One region of the Peribacillus sp. FSL K6-1552 genome, then DNA from elsewhere that is predicted to be linked to it. Evidence: riboswitches for the same ligand, from Rfam matches in the RefSeq annotation. Region 1 holds a riboswitch; the other holds the start of a gene.

Region 1 (9,382 bases):
GCACTGGTTTATTTTACTGCTGCTTATTTGATAAGGAGTGAGACTAATGAAAACAAGTGGCATTTTTTCTATATCAACCTTTCCTCAATCCACCCTTATTAACTCCAAAATTTGATTAAGGTTATCCTTTGTTGTTATTCTGCCATTTTTATTTCAATGGCCAAATTGCGTAAATAATTTAATAAGGGCCGTACTTCCTCTGGAGCTGTTGTGTCAGTAAATGAGAAGGACTGTTTCTTTTTTTCATTTACTATATCCAGCTGATATGAAAACGCGTCCGCTCCTTGAGCTTTAGCTCCGACCATTTTACTTAGATGAGGATTAGAAAGATCAGCTGTCTTCATTAAGTTCTGTAATTCCTCATTTTTCCCCTTCGGCAATTCATTTGTATCTATCTGAAAATTCAAGTCGAGGTTGGCAAATCCCCCTATGCAGCTAAATTGGATATGCATGTTGAATGAAGCCTCCTATTCATAGAATATGACTACTCAGGCAGTCCAACCGCTTTGAAAGCATCTTCAATTGTTTTTATAGCTGTTTCAGTAACTTCTCCACTATCAACAAGTTTTTGCGCTGCCTTGATAACAATTTGTACGAATTGATTGAAATTTGCCGTTGCAAATAAATTCTGCATGACATTGAACCAAATCAAAGCTGCTTTGTCCGTTCCAATCTCCATAGATACAAGATAAAAAGCCTTGTTTGGTATCCCACTATTGATATGGACACCATGATTATCTCGCTCTCCTCGATAGAAGTTCTTCATATGATCAGGTTGCATATCTTTCCCCATTAATTTATTGTCAAATGCAGTACCTGGAGCTTTCATGGAACGGAGAGCTTGTCCCTTTAGTGTTGGTCCCATTATATCAGCACCGATTAACCAATCCGCCTCTTGTGCTGATTGCTTTAAATGAAATTGTTTGATAGTCACTCCAAACACATCTGAGAGATGTTCATTCAAAGCCCCTGACTGGCCTTCATACTCCAATCCACTGGTGAACTGCGTAACTCCATGTGTAAGTTCGTGTCCAATTACATCGAGTGAATTTGCAAAATTGCTAAAAATAATTCCATCGCCGTCACCAAATACCATTTCATCTCCGTCCCAATAGGCATTTGTAAATTTATCCCCATAATGAACGTTCAGAATAAGATCAAGGCCTTGGTTATCTATTGAATTACGGTGTAAAACATCCTTGAAATAGTCACGCACAACTCCACTATAATCATATGCAAGGTTAACTACAGAATCCCCACTTGATCGATCTCCTTCTTTCCTAGCCTCATTCTGTCGGAGTTTGGTCCCTCCTTTACAATCATAAACATGGCGAGCAGATTCACCTTTACGTTCTGATCCTGCATCAGTTAAAGCAATAACACCGTTAATATCATATTCTTTCATGATTCTACGTCTGCGCACTTGACGGCTTTTCGCTAAACTGATCCGTGCTGCTTCTACTTCATTTTGTGCCAAATTCTCAAGAATGTAGTTAGGTACAATGAAACACTGGCACAGCGATTTCGAACAATCTTTTTTGGACATATTTGACACTCCTTCATAATTTTTTTACAAACAGCGCGCCTAGTCTTCACCGTAATTCATGGTAATTAGTAGATTATTGATCCCTCAACCTTTGAAAATGCTGCTCTCCTATTTCTTCCACACATTTCTATAGATTACTTTCGCCACACTTACCTCATTTCCCTCCATTCCATCCTTAGTTCCAGTTGTATAAGGCTATTAAATAACAGGGAAGTTTAGTTGAAGTGGGAAATTTATTTAAATAATGATAATGCGCGGTAGAATAACTTTAATTTCCTTTTTTTTATAAAACTTCATATTTTTCTCACAATTCTTTTTTATCATCAATATAAGTGAATTTACTAGTACTATTCAAAGAAATAGGAGGTCCTGTATAAATGGAAACTGTTAAAACAAAAACTACTATACAAAATCAAAAAGAAACAAACACCTCTCTGTATAGAACAGTATGGAGATGGCATTTTTATGCTGGAATTATTTTTGCACCCTTACTTATTATTCTTGCAGTTACTGGATCAATCTATTTATTTAAGCCGCAGATTGAAAAAGTGCTTTATCAAGACTACCAAGAAGTTATTCCGCAAGGCGATAAAATACCAGCATCCCAGCAGATTGAGAAAGTGAATAAACTATACCCTGATGCAGTGGTGACAAAGTATCATCCCGGAGAAAATGCCTCCCTTTCGAGCGAAGTTAGCATTACTTCTAATAATGAGTCTCTTACAATTTTTATAGACCCCTATACAGGTAAATCTATTGGAGAGTTAAATGATGAAGACAGAATTATGGATAAAATTGAAGAAATTCATGGTGAACTAATGGCGGGCACCTTGGGAGATAGAATTGTAGAGTTAGCTGCATGTTGGGCGGTTGTGTTAATTGTTTCTGGTCTTTATTTATGGTATCCCAAAAATAAGCTAAGTCTTTCTGGTGTTCTTTTTCCAAGAATAAATAAAGGGAAAAATATTTTTAGAAGAGATTTACATGCAGTACCTGCCTTTTGGATATCAGCAGGAATGTTATTTTTAATTATGACAGGTTTACCTTGGTCAGGTTTTTGGGGAAGTAATTTTCAATCTTTAGCTACCAATTCTGGATCTGGGTATCCTCCTTCTATATGGTCAGGAAGTGCTCCAACATCCTCAATTAAAACAAAAGATATTGCAGATGTACCTTGGGCAGCAGAAAATTTAGATGTACCTATCTCAGATATTCAAGGTTTTATCCCACTGTCCATTGATGATGTAGTTACGATAGCGAATCGTGAGGGTATGCATCCAAGTTATAGCATTAATATTCCACAAGAAGCGGATGGCGTTTATACATTGTCAGCTTTCCCACCGAAAGCACAAGATGAAGCAACTATACATATTGACCAATATTCCGGTGCGGTTTTAGCTGATTATCGTTATGATCATTACGGTTTTATTGGAAAAATAGTTGCATGGGGAATTACCTTGCACAAAGGGACTCAATTTGGTTTGATTAATCAAATATTCAGCCTTCTTATTTGTTTAGGAATTATTCTTGTTGCCGTTAGTGGTTTTTATTTATGGTGGAAGCGAAAGCCGAAAAAAGGATTAGGTGCACCTAAAGCTCCTCATATAAAGAACATGAAATCCTTTCTAATTCTGTTAATAGGTCTAGGAATTATGTTTCCTTTGGTTGGTTTGTCGCTTATTATTGTGTGGCTAATTGACTGGTTAATTATTAAAAGAGTATCTGTAGTTAAGAAGTTTATGAATGCATAATTCGAAATGTAAAGGGTGGCTTTTGCTGTGAAAAAAAATATATGTATTTTTTCAATCTTTATTTTCATCATATTGCTAAGTGCATGTTCACTTGAAAAGGATGTCACTACTCTATACAAAGAAGAAACACCTCTTGAATCGGAAATAATCATACCAGAATCCTTTTCAGCTAATACACAGGAGACTATAAAGGCTGTTCTTACTCAAGGTGGTAAAAGGGTTGTAGGCGCAGATTTTGTTCATTTTGAGATATGGAAACAAGATGGCTCTCTCAAATATAGTATGGAACAAGCTGAGGAAGAGGGAAACGGCACATATAGTTTAAGGAAAAACTTTGATAGTGATGGTCTATACTATATAAAAGTACATGCTAGTAACGATGGTTCAATAATTATGCCTCAAAAACAGTTTATCGTAGGAAAAATTTCTGAAAGTGATTTAAAAATCTTGCAAAAAGGTATGCAAAAACAAGAAGAAAGTCATGAACATCATCATTAAATTTATTTAAAAATCCGGTTTTCTTTGAAAACCGGATTTTTTATGGATATTTGCTTACCGTTGTAAATCCGTTTTTTGTTGTTACTACTAATAAAAGGGATAATAATTTTGGCTATTATTTTTCTTTTCTTACGCAACCAACGGATCAGGTTAAACTCAACAAGAAAAGTGGAAGGTAAATCCAATTAATAGTATTTTTATGTTAAAGTTGCAATGTGCTACGAAATAGATTAAATTATGGAACGATATACAGGGAGGAATGGGACAATGGAAAATAAATGGCCAAAAGAAATGAAAGTAGCGCAAATCCGAGTTGCACGTCCTACTGATCAACTAAAAAAGGTTGTAAACTTCTATTGTGAAGGCTTAGGCTTGAAAAAAATCGGTTCTTTTGAAGGACATGAGGGATATGACGGTATAATGATTGGGCTTCCCAATTCAAACTATCATTTAGAGTTTACTCAACATAAAGATGGCAGTCCTTGTCCTGCCCCAACAAAGGATAATCTGCTTGTCTTCTATATTCCTGAAAGTAAAACCATAGAAGAAATCACAAATAGATTGAAAGGTATGGGCTATGATTCAGTATCTCCAGAAAATCCATATTTGGGAAAAGTCAGGTATTACAATTGAAGATCCAGATGGTTGGAGAATTGTATTAATGAATTCACCCGGCATAGGAAATTAAAATAAAAAAAACTGCAATTGAAAAGTAAGGTTATCTGAGCATGTCATTAAAAGGATTACATCTTTTCCTCATTCAACCAACGGGTGCGATTCTTTAATAGGAATCGCTTTTCTTATACTAACAGGTGCTAGTTCTATAGAAGACCACAATAAGTAGTCTCTTATATTTGTTCAAAAATCAACAGCATTACTGTCTAACAAAGCCTAAAATAAAAAAAGCCTCAACTCCTTAAAGGAATTGAGGCTTTTACTAATATTTATCATTTGAGCAGGAAAGTATGCTTTCTTCCTGTTCAATTAAAGTATGTTAAATAATACGAGTTGTAACGATGCCTGCGATTTGTTTGATTTTTTCCTCTAAACCAGGAATGATATCGCCGTTTACTTCACCGTCAATGTCAATCATCGTATACGCGTATCCCCCACGGCTTCTGTTAACCATGTCAGCGATGTTCAAATTATAGTCTGATATAGCCAGGGTGATCTGCCCAACCATGTTTGGAACGTTTTCGTGGAAAGTTGCCACACGACGCTTTCCTGTATAAGGAAGGGAAGTGTTTGGAAAATTCACTGAGTTTTTGATGTTCCCTGTTTCTAAAAACAACTTCACTTGACGAGCTGCCATAATAGCACAGTTTTCCTCTGATTCTTGCGTAGAGGCACCAAGATGTGGGATTGGAACTACATTTTTCATTTTCAATACATTTTCATTCGGGAAGTCTGTAATAAACCTGCCAACTTTCCCGCTTTCAAGTGCAGCTTCCATATCCGTTTCATTCACAAGCTCACCACGTGAGAAATTCAAAATATGAACGCCCGGTTTCATGATGCTAAATGTTTCTTGGTTAAACATTCCTCTTGTATCATCAGTTAATGGCACGTGTACAGTAATATAATCAGATTCAGCAAACAACTGTTCAATCGTCATAGCGCGCTGTACATTGCGGGACAAGTTCCAAGCTGTATCGACAGAGATGAACGGATCAAACCCAATCACATCCATGTCTAAACCTAGTGCATCATTAGCTACAAGCGCACCGATCGCTCCTAAACCGATTACACCAAGAGTTTTTCCCTTGATTTCTTTTCCAACAAATTGTTTCTTTCCTGCTTCTACAAGCTTTGGAACTTGTTCTCCTTCACCTTCTAACGTCTTAGTCCAGGCCACACCGGCAAAAAGGTTACGAGATGAAGCCATTAAAGAGGTTAGTACCATTTCTTTTACAGCGTTAGCGTTAGCACCAGGGGTATTAAAAACAACAATTCCTTGCTCTGTGCATTTGTCGACGGGAATATTATTGACACCCGCTCCGGCCCTTGCGATTGCTTTTAAATTATCGCCTAATTCTAATGCATGCATGTTAAAGCTACGAAGAACAACAGCATCAGGATTTTCACTGTCATTGTCGATAGTAAAGTTATCCTTATTGAATACATTTAACCCGCTTTCAGCAATATTATTTAAGGTTTTGATTGTTTTCAGTTTTTCTAAAATTAATGTGCTCATATTATTTCTCCTCTTTTAATTTATGATAGTTTTTAAATTCCTAAATTAATTAACAAGATGTTAAGCAAGCTACTAATCAAATTTCATAAAAATCTGTGTATTCTCTAAAAATGGATTTAAGTCTTCACTATCCTCTCCTAATAAACAGAAAGAGGCAAGGGATAATTTCCCTTACCTCTGCCCAGGCGAACGGCTACGACACTATATGCTCCCTCACGGTTATCCGCGTTTCGCCAGTCACACATAGTCTTTTTAATTAATTATATTTTATCAAATTCTCCAGCAACCTTCAACTACAATTTTAAAAGGTTATCCTATTTCAGTTCCTTTGGCAGAATTTTTTAGTAGAATTCCCCATTGCTCAGTCCCCTTAGCAAGAAGAATATTCTTCTAATAGATGTTCTTCTGGTAGTTCAATATTTTTCTTTAGCTCTTGTATTGGAAGGGTTAAACCCTTAAGCAGGTTTAATAGCTTTTTCCATATCTTGCTGACGCCAGTACTCTTCAATTTCTTCTAAAGTTTTCCCTTTGGTTTCTGGTGTTTTATAGTGAATAAATACGCAAGCAACTATTGATAATACTGCGTATATTAAGAAGACATTATTTCCAATGACACTTAACAATGGCGGGAAAGTATACGAAAAAAGAAAATTCAATGTGTACTGTAAAAATGTAATGACTCCCATTCCGATCGCTCTTGCTTGCAAAGGTAACACTTCAGGTATGAATAGCCAGAATACAGGACCTAGACCGATTCCAAACGCGAATACGTATAAGAACACACATACCATACTAAATATCGTAAAATCTGAAAATAGTGCTAAACCGATTAGTGGTAGGACCTGCCCGCCAATACTATAGATTAATAATGTTTTTCTTCCCAGTTTATCAACAATGAATAACGATATAGCCGTGGAAATAACTAAGGCAGTACCTATCCCGAAGTTGGCTATATTCGATCCGCTCCACCCGTTAATTTCCACTCCTTCAAAGATGATTGGAGCAAAGTATACTACTGCATTAATCCCAGTGAAGACCTGAAAAAACGTTAATATGAAGTTCATATTTAGAATCTTTTTATACTGTCCAACTAAATGTTTGAATCCGACAGTTTGCTGTTTTAGTGAATAATTAATATCGCTTATTTCATCTTCCACTTCTTTCTTCGATCCTCTTAGTTTCATTAATACTTTTCTTGCACGTTCTTCTTTTCCAGCAGTCATTAGCCAACGTGGACTTTCGGGTGAGATTAGCATCCCAATCGTAAAGATTGCAGCAGGAATAATACCTATTCCTAGCATGATTCTCCAAGAACCACTAGCAGAAAGGGAAGCTCCTACAATGTAAGCACTTAAAATTCCGACATTTACACTTAATTGATATAATGCACCAATTAATCCTCTGATTTTAGGTGGAGCTAATTCAACCAGATATATCAACGAACACATATTGGCTATTCCGCATCCGATTCCAAGGATAAATCGCGATCCTATTAAAACGCTTACATTAGTAGCGAAGGCACAGCCAATAGACCCAACAATAAACGTGATGCCTGCTCCTATTAAGAGCGATTTCCTTCCTAATACTTTAGATAAGGAGGTTGAAAGAACAATAGCAGGCAATGCTCCTAAAAGAAGGAAACTTACAATCAATCCTTGGCCGGCCGGGCTTAATCCAAATTCCTCGGTAATAAAGGGAATCGCTGGAGAAATGGCACCAGAATCAAAACCATATAAAAGTCCAGCCAAGCCACCAAAAATTGCATAAACATACATAATATTCGGAATTTTTTGCAAATAACTCACTCCTTTTAGATTCACTAATTAAAGTACACCTTTTTTCAATATAAGATTCGCATACTGTGCACGTTCACTTGTAGCGATAATGGCATATGCCGCCTTACTTCTTTCGTAAAAATCCGATCTTTCGATTTTTTCTATTTGGACAGGAAAGTCGCTCGTTTTTTTTATTATATCTTCATAGGTCTACCAGATTACAGGGTTTTTTTCATCGCCTTGAACAGGATTCATCAGCATGACTGGAAACGTAACATACGTATCTAGTGGAAAAAATTCTAATATGGCCCGTAAAAAATCAGCAACGCCATGTCCATGACCATTGATTATCCGGTTGGAATGACTTGCAGCCGGATAGTTTCCGTCTGCAAGTACAATCTCATCACCGTGCCCCATCTCCATCATAACTTTCATCAATTCTGGAGAAATAATAGGCGGGATTCCTTTAAGCATTAGTCAAAACCTTTTCACTTTCTTGAACAAATTTGTTCGTTAGTGTTCCAAGCTTTTCGATTTCAACAGTGACCACATCTCCTGGCTGAATATAAACGCGCTGATCAGCCGGTAAGCCTAATACGACTCCTTCAGGTGTACCTGTTAAAATAAGATCTCCCGGCTCTAACGTCATGTGCTGGGAAATATAACTTACGATTTCTGCGCATGAAAAGATCATATCGGAAGTATTAGAGTTTTGTCTTATTTCATTATTTACGTACGTTTTCAAATTAAGGTTGTTTGGATCTCCTACTTCGTCCGCTGTCACTAAGAAAGGTCCTACTGGACTAAAATCATCACAGGTTTTTCCAAGAAGCCACTGCTGTGTTCTCATTTGCAGATCTCTTGCAGACAAATCATTGACTGTACAATAACCAAAAACATGAGAAAGAGCAGCTTCTTGTGTTACGTTTTTTGTCTTTTTGCCCATTACAATTCCCAGTTCAACCTCATAGTCCAGTTCATTCGTTACATTTGGTATAACAATTTCACTTTGATGACCTGTTAACGTATTATCAAATTTGTTAAACAAGATAGGCACTTCAGGATACGGTGCATTGGTTTCATCTGCGTGTCTTCTGTAATTCAATCCGACGCAAATGATTTTATGAGGTTTTGTAACACTAGGACCGTATATAAGCCCTTCCTCTTCAATAGCGACTGCACTTCCATTTGTGACAGCTTCATTAACCTTTATTTCAAAATCTTTTAGTTCGGATTGATTGAATTCAATTACTTGCATCACATCTGTTACTATATTGTTCCATTCATTCTTCTTAGCAGTTTCTTCGATATCTATTAAGTTATTCTCAATCTGAACAGCCAGTTTCTGATTTTCACCTTTTATAAAAGTAGCTAGTTTCATAGTTTCATTCTCCTTTTATGCATTTTTCCCAAAAACAACTCCGCCATCAATATATAAAGGCGATCCCATCATGAACGTAGACTCATCTGAGGCTAGAAATAGTGCAGCCTTTGCCACATCACTAGGTCTTCCTAATTCTCCGCTTAACTGTCTTTTCTTGATCGTTCCGATTGCAATTTCAGGATCGTCATATGAATTTTTCAAATAATCCTCAACAAATGGAGTTAAGATGGTGCC
Region 2 (9,382 bases), 4.1 Mb from region 1:
CACGTTTAATTCATAGCTTACTTATAAGAATAATGGTTTATTTGTAATTGTGATTTATCCTATCACCTTAAACATGCTAATGGCAATACTTAAACTTATAGAAAGAATTATTGTATGGATAGGAAATTTCTATCAATGAAGGAGCAATTTTTCAAATTTCTGAACAGAAGACAGGATTTCATTCCATAATAAAGGAGCTTCAACCCCATATTTTAAATGTGTCAAATGGATGTGCTGCTTTATCTTGATTAAATGCGACACATCCACTTCAACCAGGGTTCCCTGTTCTAACTCTTTTTTAATACATAAATACGGTAAAAATCCAATACAGCTCCTGCTAAGAATTAGAGATTTAGCCACCTCCAAATGATCTACCTGAAATTCAATACGTGGCTCTACATGTGAGACCTCAAAGATTTTATGAACCTGGTTCCAATCAAATGCGCCGCATTCAAAAAATACTAGCGGCTCAGTTGCCAATTGCTGCGCTGACAGGTCTTTTTGAAATTGATAATGATGGCCTGGATACACAACTAAACGAATCGAATTATCAAGGACCTTGTGATTTTGGAGACCACTATGCGTAACATCCTTCATAAATGCGATATCCACCTGTTTCTGAAGCAATTTATCAACTAATGCATCGTTTGGAGCAGAAATAAACTTAAAGCGTAAATCAGGGTTTTCTTTTTTCCATAAAGGAAGAGCATATGGAATAAAGTATTGCGAAGTAATGATATTGGCGCCAATCGTTATTTCTTCGCGACAACTTCCTTTTTTTAACTGTTTTTTCCCCTGTTGATAGGTACGAATAATCTGATCCGCAAATGGAATAAATGCTTTCCCTTTTTCAGTTAATATAATCCCCCTGCCTTGCCGCTCAAATAATACCGAATCGAGTTCATTCTCGAGTGTTTTAATTCTTGCCGTAACCGTTGGTTGTGACAAGAACAGTGCCTCTGCAGCTTTATGAAAACTGTTAAAGTGAACAACATATAAAAATGCTTCAATATGATCAATATTCATCTATCCAACTCCTTATCTCCAATATGAAAGCAGGCTCCTTCACTTGTCGCGTTATAGAGCAATGAATGATTTTTCCATTTTATAGAGACTTTATTCGATTTTAATCATATAATTCCAATAAGTAAAGTGTATTTTATTTAGTTGAAAGACCAACAATTCACAATTTAAAAAGTATTGGCGCATACCATATTGGAGAAAAGTGAATTAAATACCACCCACTTCATTGTGTAAACGGACAATCTGAATCCAGTCTAGTGGCTATTCAAAAGAGAAAACACACAATATCTGTGTTAAATACCTGCTTAGCACCTGGTATTTTTTCTTCTACACGTTTTAATTAAGTAAAAACATAATATAAGGCAAGCTTTATATTCATGACATAAAACTTTGGATTGTTAATCCCAAAAGGAGAATATATATTGGCTAAAAAAATATTGATCACCTTAATGGCTATTCTATTAATAGGAATTGTTATTCCATTTGGGATAGTTATGGAATAACACCAACAAAGTTCTACTTTGTATCATGGGATGCATATGCTAAAATCGGGCTGGAACTTTCCAGGTATCTAGGTCTTTGTAGAATTAACTCCTCAGACATTACTTTCATTTGTAAGGTGGATTAAAATCAAGAAAGATGGAACATCCATCATTCGTTAGAGATTCTCGTATCCATCAATTGAACTCAGTAAGCTAGAATAGCTCCGACTTCTCCTTTTATTATAAAACTGACATATTTACGTTATTATTTTTTTCTCCTTATAAAAAAGAAAAGAAGGGTCATCCTAAAGGAGTAATTCAAAATAGGAAATAAGGAGAGAAAATAAATGCCTCAACAACAAATCGATGTCAATCAATTAAATCAAGCAAAAGCAAATGTTACTCTTACACAAACTTTACTTAGTCAAGCAATTGAAAAATCCTCATCGGACCCAACATTGGCACAAGAAGCAATTAAACAAGCTGCTTCGGAAATCGCACAAGCCCAATCATATGTAAGTCAAGTATACAGTGTAATGCAAACTCAAAAAACGGAGTAAATTAAGAATAGAATGTCACAAAAGCTAGATGATAAGAGGCCTATACCCATAAGTGGATTAGGCCTTTTAGTTATTCACATAGTTTAGCAAACCTTAAGGCGCCCCTGTTTTTCTTAAAACCACTATTATAAGGTGGAATGCTTTGAGGAAATTTAAACGTATTAAATGGATCATATGCAGTTTTTACTTCTCGAAGCCGTTTAAAATTTTCTCCATAATACGCTGTTGGCCAATCTTTGATTTGCCGATCAGGCCAATTCACATAGTCACCAGTCGTATACGGTGATAATGCACTCCTTAATTCTTTGATCCAACGTATGTTTTCCCTTTCCTCTTCAGGATTGTTCCAAGTAGCTAGGTATTCCTGTGCAATAATGGCGTCCCGGTAATAGAAAGCCGTTTTCTTTGGTTCGACCTTACCTGCTGCTCCTCCAAGAGATTGGTGCCAAATGCCTGAATTTTCATTTGGTGCTTTTTCCAAAAATTGTTTCATCGTCAAGATCGCTTTCTTTGGAAAAGGTTTATTAAGAAAAGATCCTGATCTCTTTCGATGGGCTGATTGGTTTCCACTCGGGTCGTCAAAGAACCATACAGCTTCAATATATGGAACTTCCTTTATCAATACACTAGTTGGTGAACCGGTTGTCGTTAAAGGCTGAAGAAGTTGCTTTAACCTAGATGACGTACCGACAAATTCACCTTGAGCGATAATTTGATTTACTTCCTTTGACTTAAACTCTATTTCTGATGTTAGTCGGTCATCCGTGTGAGGTGCCCAATTTTGCCATGCATTAAATACTGCTTCGAAATCTTCCCATCCCCATGTAATGGAGAAAACTGAAACCCTAGAAATAGGGTGCACCTTGAATGTAAAGGACGTGACAATGCCAAAGTTTCCTCCTCCCCCGCCGCAGCAAGCCCAAAATAAATCACTATTATGATTCTTGTTTGCTTTAATAAGTTCGGCACCTTTACTCCCACTCGCTCTTACCATTTCTATAACATGCCAATTCCCCCGCCGAGCGTAAGGCCGACAAGGCCTACACTGCTTTCGGTACCTGCAGGGATAGTCGTGCCGTATTCCCATAATTTATTATATACCTTCCCTAAATTAGCTCCGGCTTCTATTTTTGCAATCATTTTTTCACGATTGACCTTGATTCTATCCATTTCGCTGACATCAATAATAAGACCGCCATTTACTAATGAAAAATTTTCATAGCTATGTCCACCCGAAAAGGTATATGATTCTCCCTCGCCCACTTTAATGCATTTTGTACATCCTTTGTATTCTGACAAAATACAATTATCTTTGGGAATTTTGGGAAGCTTAAATTATTATTTATTCTTGCCTGCTCATATTCAGAATCACCAGGTGTAACGATCCGCCCGGTAAGCTTTGTCTTTTCCAAAATATAACCCCCTTTCTCAGATGATGTAGAGAGGATGCTATTTACTATGAAAATCTTTAGGAGAAGACACATTCTATAGGCAGGAAAGGATTTCAATTAATCTAATTCATACTTTTAACTCAACATCCGTACCTTAAAAAGTAGGATATATAGTTTTTCTATATGATAGAGCACACTTAACTAGCAAGTTTTCATGTTTTACTCGTGAATTTTCATGATTTACTCGTGAATTTTGCAGTTTTACTCGTGAATTCCACCAATTTACTCGTAACAATTTCAATAAACTTAACAAGTGATAACAGTATGCACTCTACTCGCCCCCCTTCTTTGTTGATTCACGCAGCTAAAGTGCGTACGATAGAAATAAACGGAACAAAAGGGAGATGGATTGATGTTGAAAGAAAAGATCATTGCTTGCTTTAGTGGTGGCAAAGATTCCACGTATATGCTTCATAAGCTGTTAAAAGAAAACAAATATGAAGTCGTATCATTGCTTACAACCGTAACAACTGATGATGAAACATCCGGACACATGGTTGATTTTAAATTGATTCAAGCTCAAGCAGAATCCATTGGAATTCCATTATACAAAATTCAATATCCTTTATATGATGGGAAAGGTTTTGAAAAAGGCCTTATTGACGCCATGAATTTTTTTGGCAATCAAGGTATCTCAAAAATTGCATTTGGAGATCTTTTTCTGGAGGATTGTATCGAATACAAAAAGAACTTAGTTGAGTCTAATGGTTATGAACTAATCCTTCCTTTAGCCGAAATCAACACAAAAAAGCTAGTCCAGGAGTTTATTGATTTAGGGTATAAAGCGAAAATTGTCAGCATTCGTTTAGATAAGCTCGATCCTTCTTTTTTAGGAAGAGATTTGGACCAAAAATTTATTGAAGATCTACCAGATGATGTAGATCCATGTGGTGAGTTTGGTGAATATCACTCATTCGTATATAACGGAGACATTTTCTCTCATCCGATACAACTAGACTTGGAAGATAAAATGTTTGTACTTCCTGCCAATCCATTATTCAGCGAGGTTGGCTATAAACGTGTAGTAAAAGTTTAAATTCTTCATTAATATTGTCAGGTGTTCCAATCGCCAGCACTTTTAATAAAATAAAAAAAACATGGTCATAAAGCAACCATGTTTTTTTCTACTCATATAGCGGTGTCTACACTAAAAGTTATTTATTGAAAAATTCTTTGTTAATTTTTTCAGCCTCAGCCATGTATTCTGTTTTAATCCCGCTTTTAACTCCCCAGCAATAGAAGCCAAGTGCTAGACATGCGATGACCACCATATCCCAGCCAAATGTAAGAATATTTTTTCCGCCGAACTTCTCACTTCCAATATAAGAAATCAAAATCATACAACCTAAGTAAAGAAGCATCCAAACACCTGATAAAAATTGTTTTTTGAATCCATTCCATTTATTTTTTGCTTGATAATAAAAGTAAATAGGAAGTCCAATGGCAATGATGAAAACGACTTCTCCTGTTAATGGCCAACGAGCCCAATATAAAGTAAGCGATGCAAAAACAAATCCACACGGTGCAATAATAGAAGCACCTTTTAAGTAAAATGGACGATTAAAATGAGAAGCTGTACGTCTTAATGTTGCCAATGCAACTGGCCCCATGATATACGAAATAAGTGTAGCAACTGAAATCACTTCAGCAAGTACGCCCCATCCGCGGAATAAAAATAAAAAGATAAAACATACTCCTAAGTTTAATAACATCGCTGGACGAGGAACACCATAAAGTGGATGTAATGTACCAAAGATATTCGGTAAGTACCCATTTTTCTGCATTCCATAAAGCATACGCGAAGTTGTAGCTGTATAAGTAGCACCTGTACCAGACGGTGATACAAACGCATCTACATACAATACAATCGCTAACCAGTTAAGACTAAGAGCAATTGCCAAATCAGCAAAAGGTGAATTGAAATTCAGATGACTCCATCCGTTCACAATCATAGACGGATCAACTGCACCGATAAACACAACTTGTAATATAACGTATATAAAACCTGCAATTAGAATAGACCCAATAACAGCAATAGGTATAGACTTATTCGGCGACTTAGCTTCTCCTGCCATATTAACGGGACTTTGAAATCCATTAAACGCAAACACGATACCAGAAGTAGCTACTGCTGTTAAAACGCTTGCCCAACCATATGGTGCGATCCCTTGAGAACTTGTAAAGTTTTCACCATGAAATCCAGCAAAAAATAACGATCCTGCCATTACACCTGGAACAATTAATTTAAAAATAGTAATAAATGAATTTGCCTTAGCAAAAAGGTTAACTGTCCAATAGTTGACGAAGAAATAGAACAATAGTAGTAAAGAAGCTATGAATAATCCTTTAATCGTTAAGATATTGTTATCAACTAAAGAATGAGTCCATCTGGCCCATTCCCAAGGCCACGTACTCATATATTGTACTGAAGCAATGGCCTCAACAGTAATAGTCGAAGCGATAGATATCCAGTTTGCCCACGCAGCTAAAAATCCAATAAAAGAACCATGCGAATATTGAGGATACTTAACCATTCCTCCAGCTTCAGGAAACATTGCCCCAAGCTCTGCGTAAGATAATGCGATAAATAAAATTACAACCATACCGATAATCCAAGAAAAAATAGCTGCTGGTCCTGCAATCTGGGCAGCTTTCCACGCTCCGAACAACCAACCTGAGCCGATAATAGAACCAATACCTGTCATAGTTAAAGCAAAAGTCCCCATCTTTCTATGCATATTACTCATCTCTACCTACACCTCTTCCTAGGAAAATAAAAAACACTTGATCTAAAAAAATCAAGTGTTTGCCCAGGCGCGCGGCTTATACTCTATATGCTCCCCCATGGTACTCCATGTTGCGCCAGTTACATATAGAAAAATAGTTTTTTCTTAGTATATAGGATTATTTTAAATTTCACAATACTTGAAAAACATTTATATTTTATAAATAATTCCATTGTTTTTTCGGAATTCACTATTAATATTCTTTTTAATTTGAAAAAATTAGGTGGATTAAGCTTCAAAAAACAAACATTCGATTTCTAGAACTACATACTTCAACAATATAATCATTTCCCTTTAACATTATACTTAAAAATCTTTAATAGCTTATATGTGCAAAATAAACCGTTCATAAATTATATCCCAACAACATTTGCATAGAAGTAAAGCACAAGTTAGTTACAACCTAATTGGATCTAACAGAGGAAATACTTGAAATACTTCATACCTTTTTTGAACATATTTTTACAATAACTTATCGGTTTTCAATTTCACTGGATTATTCCCCCTTTACTCCCAGTGTTCTTTTCTTCCGCAAAAAAAGTCATGCACAAGTTGGGGAAAAAGCCTGAGGGATGAAGATCTCTCTTTGCTTTGTCCACAATTTATGCACAACTTTAATTAGTGTCTATTATATTTAAACTAACTGTGAAACACACTCGGCATAGCTAGAATGATGAACGTAGATTAATAGTATTTTAATGTTTCCTTTAACAAGATGATGTCCCTAAATCCTTACTTGCTTCTTAACTGGAAATATCATCATCGGTCTTAGCCTCTAATGGTACTCGCTTCTCCATTTTTAAAATGTAATAACTTGCTACGACTATAGCTAGGAAAACGACCCCAACAATCAGGGAAATACGAGTACTAGGGTTAATCCACATACCAACCAGCACCATCAGTAAAAATGCAATTGTTGCATAGTTGCTGTAAGGGGCAAAAGGCATTTTGAACGGGTGGTTTTCCATTTCCTCAGCTCTTACCTTTCTGAATTTAAGCTCACTAATAAGTAAGACAAACCATGGGATCATTCCAGGTAGAACACTAGCACTGTAAACATAAAGGAATAGTTGTGGCGGTGCAAGGTAGTTCAAGACAACACCAATTGCTAAACCTAAAAGGACAGCAATCGTACAATAAGCTGGCACTCCATTTTTAGATACTTTCGCAAAGATTTTAGGAGCTTGACCGTTCATTGCTAGAGTGTAAAGCATACGACCTGCACTGAAAATCCCACTATTACATCCAGACATCGCCGCTGTGATTACGACAAAGTTAATAATACCTGCTGCTGCAGTAATACCTATTTTAGCAAAGGTTGAAACAAACGGACTACCGATGTCATCTAGTTGGTTCCAAGGAAAGACTGTCACGATGACAAAAATAGCGCCAATATAGAATATTAAAATACGCCAAATGATGCTTTGGATAGCTTTTGTTACAGTCTTCGTTGGATTTTTCGCTTCACCCGCAGTGATACCGATAAGTTCAACGCCCTGATAGGATGCTACAACAAGGGAAAGCGCAAAGAAGAACCCTGTCCAGCCCCCGGTGAAGAAGCCGCCATTTGCCCAAAGATTTGATAATCCAATTGCATCACCGCCATTTCCAAATCCGAAAAAGATAAGACCTAGTCCAGCAATAATCATCAGTACAATCGTTATAATTTTAATAAGCGCAAACCAAAATTCAAATTCCCCGAAAGATTTTACAGAAATGAGGTTTGCAGCCCCTAGGATAACCATGGCAATCACACCTGGTATCCATGCGGGTAAATCTGGGAACCAATACTTCATATACATTCCAACGGCAATTATCTCGGACATTCCGACGATTACCCACTGAAACCAATTACTCCATGCAGTCATATAACCTGCTAAAGGATGAATATAGTTACTCGCAAATGTTGCAAACGAACCCGTAGTAGGCTCTAAATAAAGCATTTCTCCCATAGAACGCATGATGAAAAATATAAAAAGACCAGCGATAGCATAAGCTAGCATTACAGATGGTCCAGTCCATTTAATCGTACTTGCTGATCCCATAAATAACCCAACACCAATGGTACCGCCCAAAGCGATCATCTGAATATGACGTGCCTCTAGCCCTCTCTTTAATTCTTTGTTTGACATGATTAATTCCTCCAGATGTAATATTAGCGACTATGCTTCGTACAAGGTTATTAAAGTTTTTTTCTAGTCCCTAATTAACTCTCAATTTAGATTAAAACAACTGTTGATTCTTTTTCCATACTTAGATTAGATTTGAAAAGTTCCAATTCTTTTTCATATCGCATAATTTATAATCTTATCTTATAATAATAAATATTCTGTAAAAAAACAAATGTATTTCTAGAGGAAACACTAACCAGTATAAAAAAATTCAATCACTAAAAGTGATATTAGATATATTAGTATTTTAAGAAATCAATAAAATAACATGACCCTAATAAGATAAGGTGGAATTTAACACAACCAAAGAAAACCCAGTCTTTAAAGACTGAGCTCAGTTCAAATGGCCTTGTTCTAGAGAAAGTTAAGGGAGTTATTATAGAAAAAAGTCAAACTTTAGTTGCAAATATATTGACTTTCAAGAAGTTTAATCCGATCATATAACTCTTTGTTTACAAGTGTAGGCACTCCGTATTTCTCACCTAATTTTAATACCGTACCTGCAAATAACTCAACCTCACTGTAACGTCGAGCTTCGATATCTTGAGCCATGGATGGCTTTCCTTCTGGGCTTAATGTATCCAATACACTTAACCAATAATCCAGATCTCTTTCCGTTAAATGAATTCCTTCTTTCTCTGACAGAACGATAACCTCTCTCATGGCAGAAATCATCATTTCTCTTGCATGACCATTTCGTTGAATTTCACCATAATTACTTTTATAGACAGCAACAGTTTGATTGACACCAACATTCAGCATAAATTTCCCCCATTGCCGCTTATACATATCCGTGTCTATCTCATATGGAACCTTCATTTTTTCAAAAAAATCTGCCACCTGCTGAACCTTTTCTGAAACCAATCCAGGTACCCGCTCACCAAAGCAGAGCATGCCCATATGTTCGTA

The links. Region 1 has a riboswitch for ZMP and ZTP ahead of NST21_RS22875 (phosphoglycerate dehydrogenase). Riboswitches for the same ligand answer to the same signal wherever they lie in the genome.
Positions count from the first base shown of each region.
Region 2: it holds a riboswitch for ZMP and ZTP, as region 1 does, so the genes downstream of both, NST21_RS03065 (APC family permease) here and NST21_RS22875 (phosphoglycerate dehydrogenase) in region 1, are expected to answer to the same signal.

Region 1 is NZ_JBBOST010000001.1:4,758,404-4,767,785, forward strand. It holds gene NST21_RS22850 (protealysin inhibitor emfourin) at 135-452, opposite strand; gene NST21_RS22855 (M4 family metallopeptidase) at 485-1,546, opposite strand; gene NST21_RS22860 (PepSY-associated TM helix domain-containing protein) at 1,924-3,297, shown strand; gene NST21_RS22865 (FixH family protein) at 3,325-3,795, shown strand; partial or broken gene NST21_RS22870 (VOC family protein) at 4,063-4,483, shown strand; gene NST21_RS22875 (phosphoglycerate dehydrogenase) at 4,790-5,989, opposite strand; ZMP/ZTP riboswitch at 6,162-6,240, opposite strand; gene NST21_RS22880 (sugar porter family MFS transporter) at 6,445-7,785, opposite strand; partial or broken gene NST21_RS22885 (RbsD/FucU family protein) at 7,813-8,238, opposite strand; gene NST21_RS22890 (fumarylacetoacetate hydrolase family protein) at 8,231-9,145, opposite strand; gene NST21_RS22895 (SDR family NAD(P)-dependent oxidoreductase) at 9,161-9,382, opposite strand, start outside.
Region 2 is NZ_JBBOST010000001.1:654,379-663,760, reverse strand. It holds gene NST21_RS03085 (LysR family transcriptional regulator) at 133-1,026, opposite strand; gene NST21_RS03080 (hypothetical protein) at 1,853-2,065, shown strand; partial or broken gene NST21_RS03075 (FAD-binding oxidoreductase) at 2,136-3,477, opposite strand; gene NST21_RS03070 (Dph6-related ATP pyrophosphatase) at 3,869-4,552, shown strand; gene NST21_RS03065 (APC family permease) at 4,671-6,263, opposite strand; ZMP/ZTP riboswitch at 6,318-6,396, opposite strand; gene NST21_RS03060 (amino acid permease) at 7,046-8,434, opposite strand; gene NST21_RS03055 (ketopantoate reductase family protein) at 8,870-9,382, opposite strand, start outside.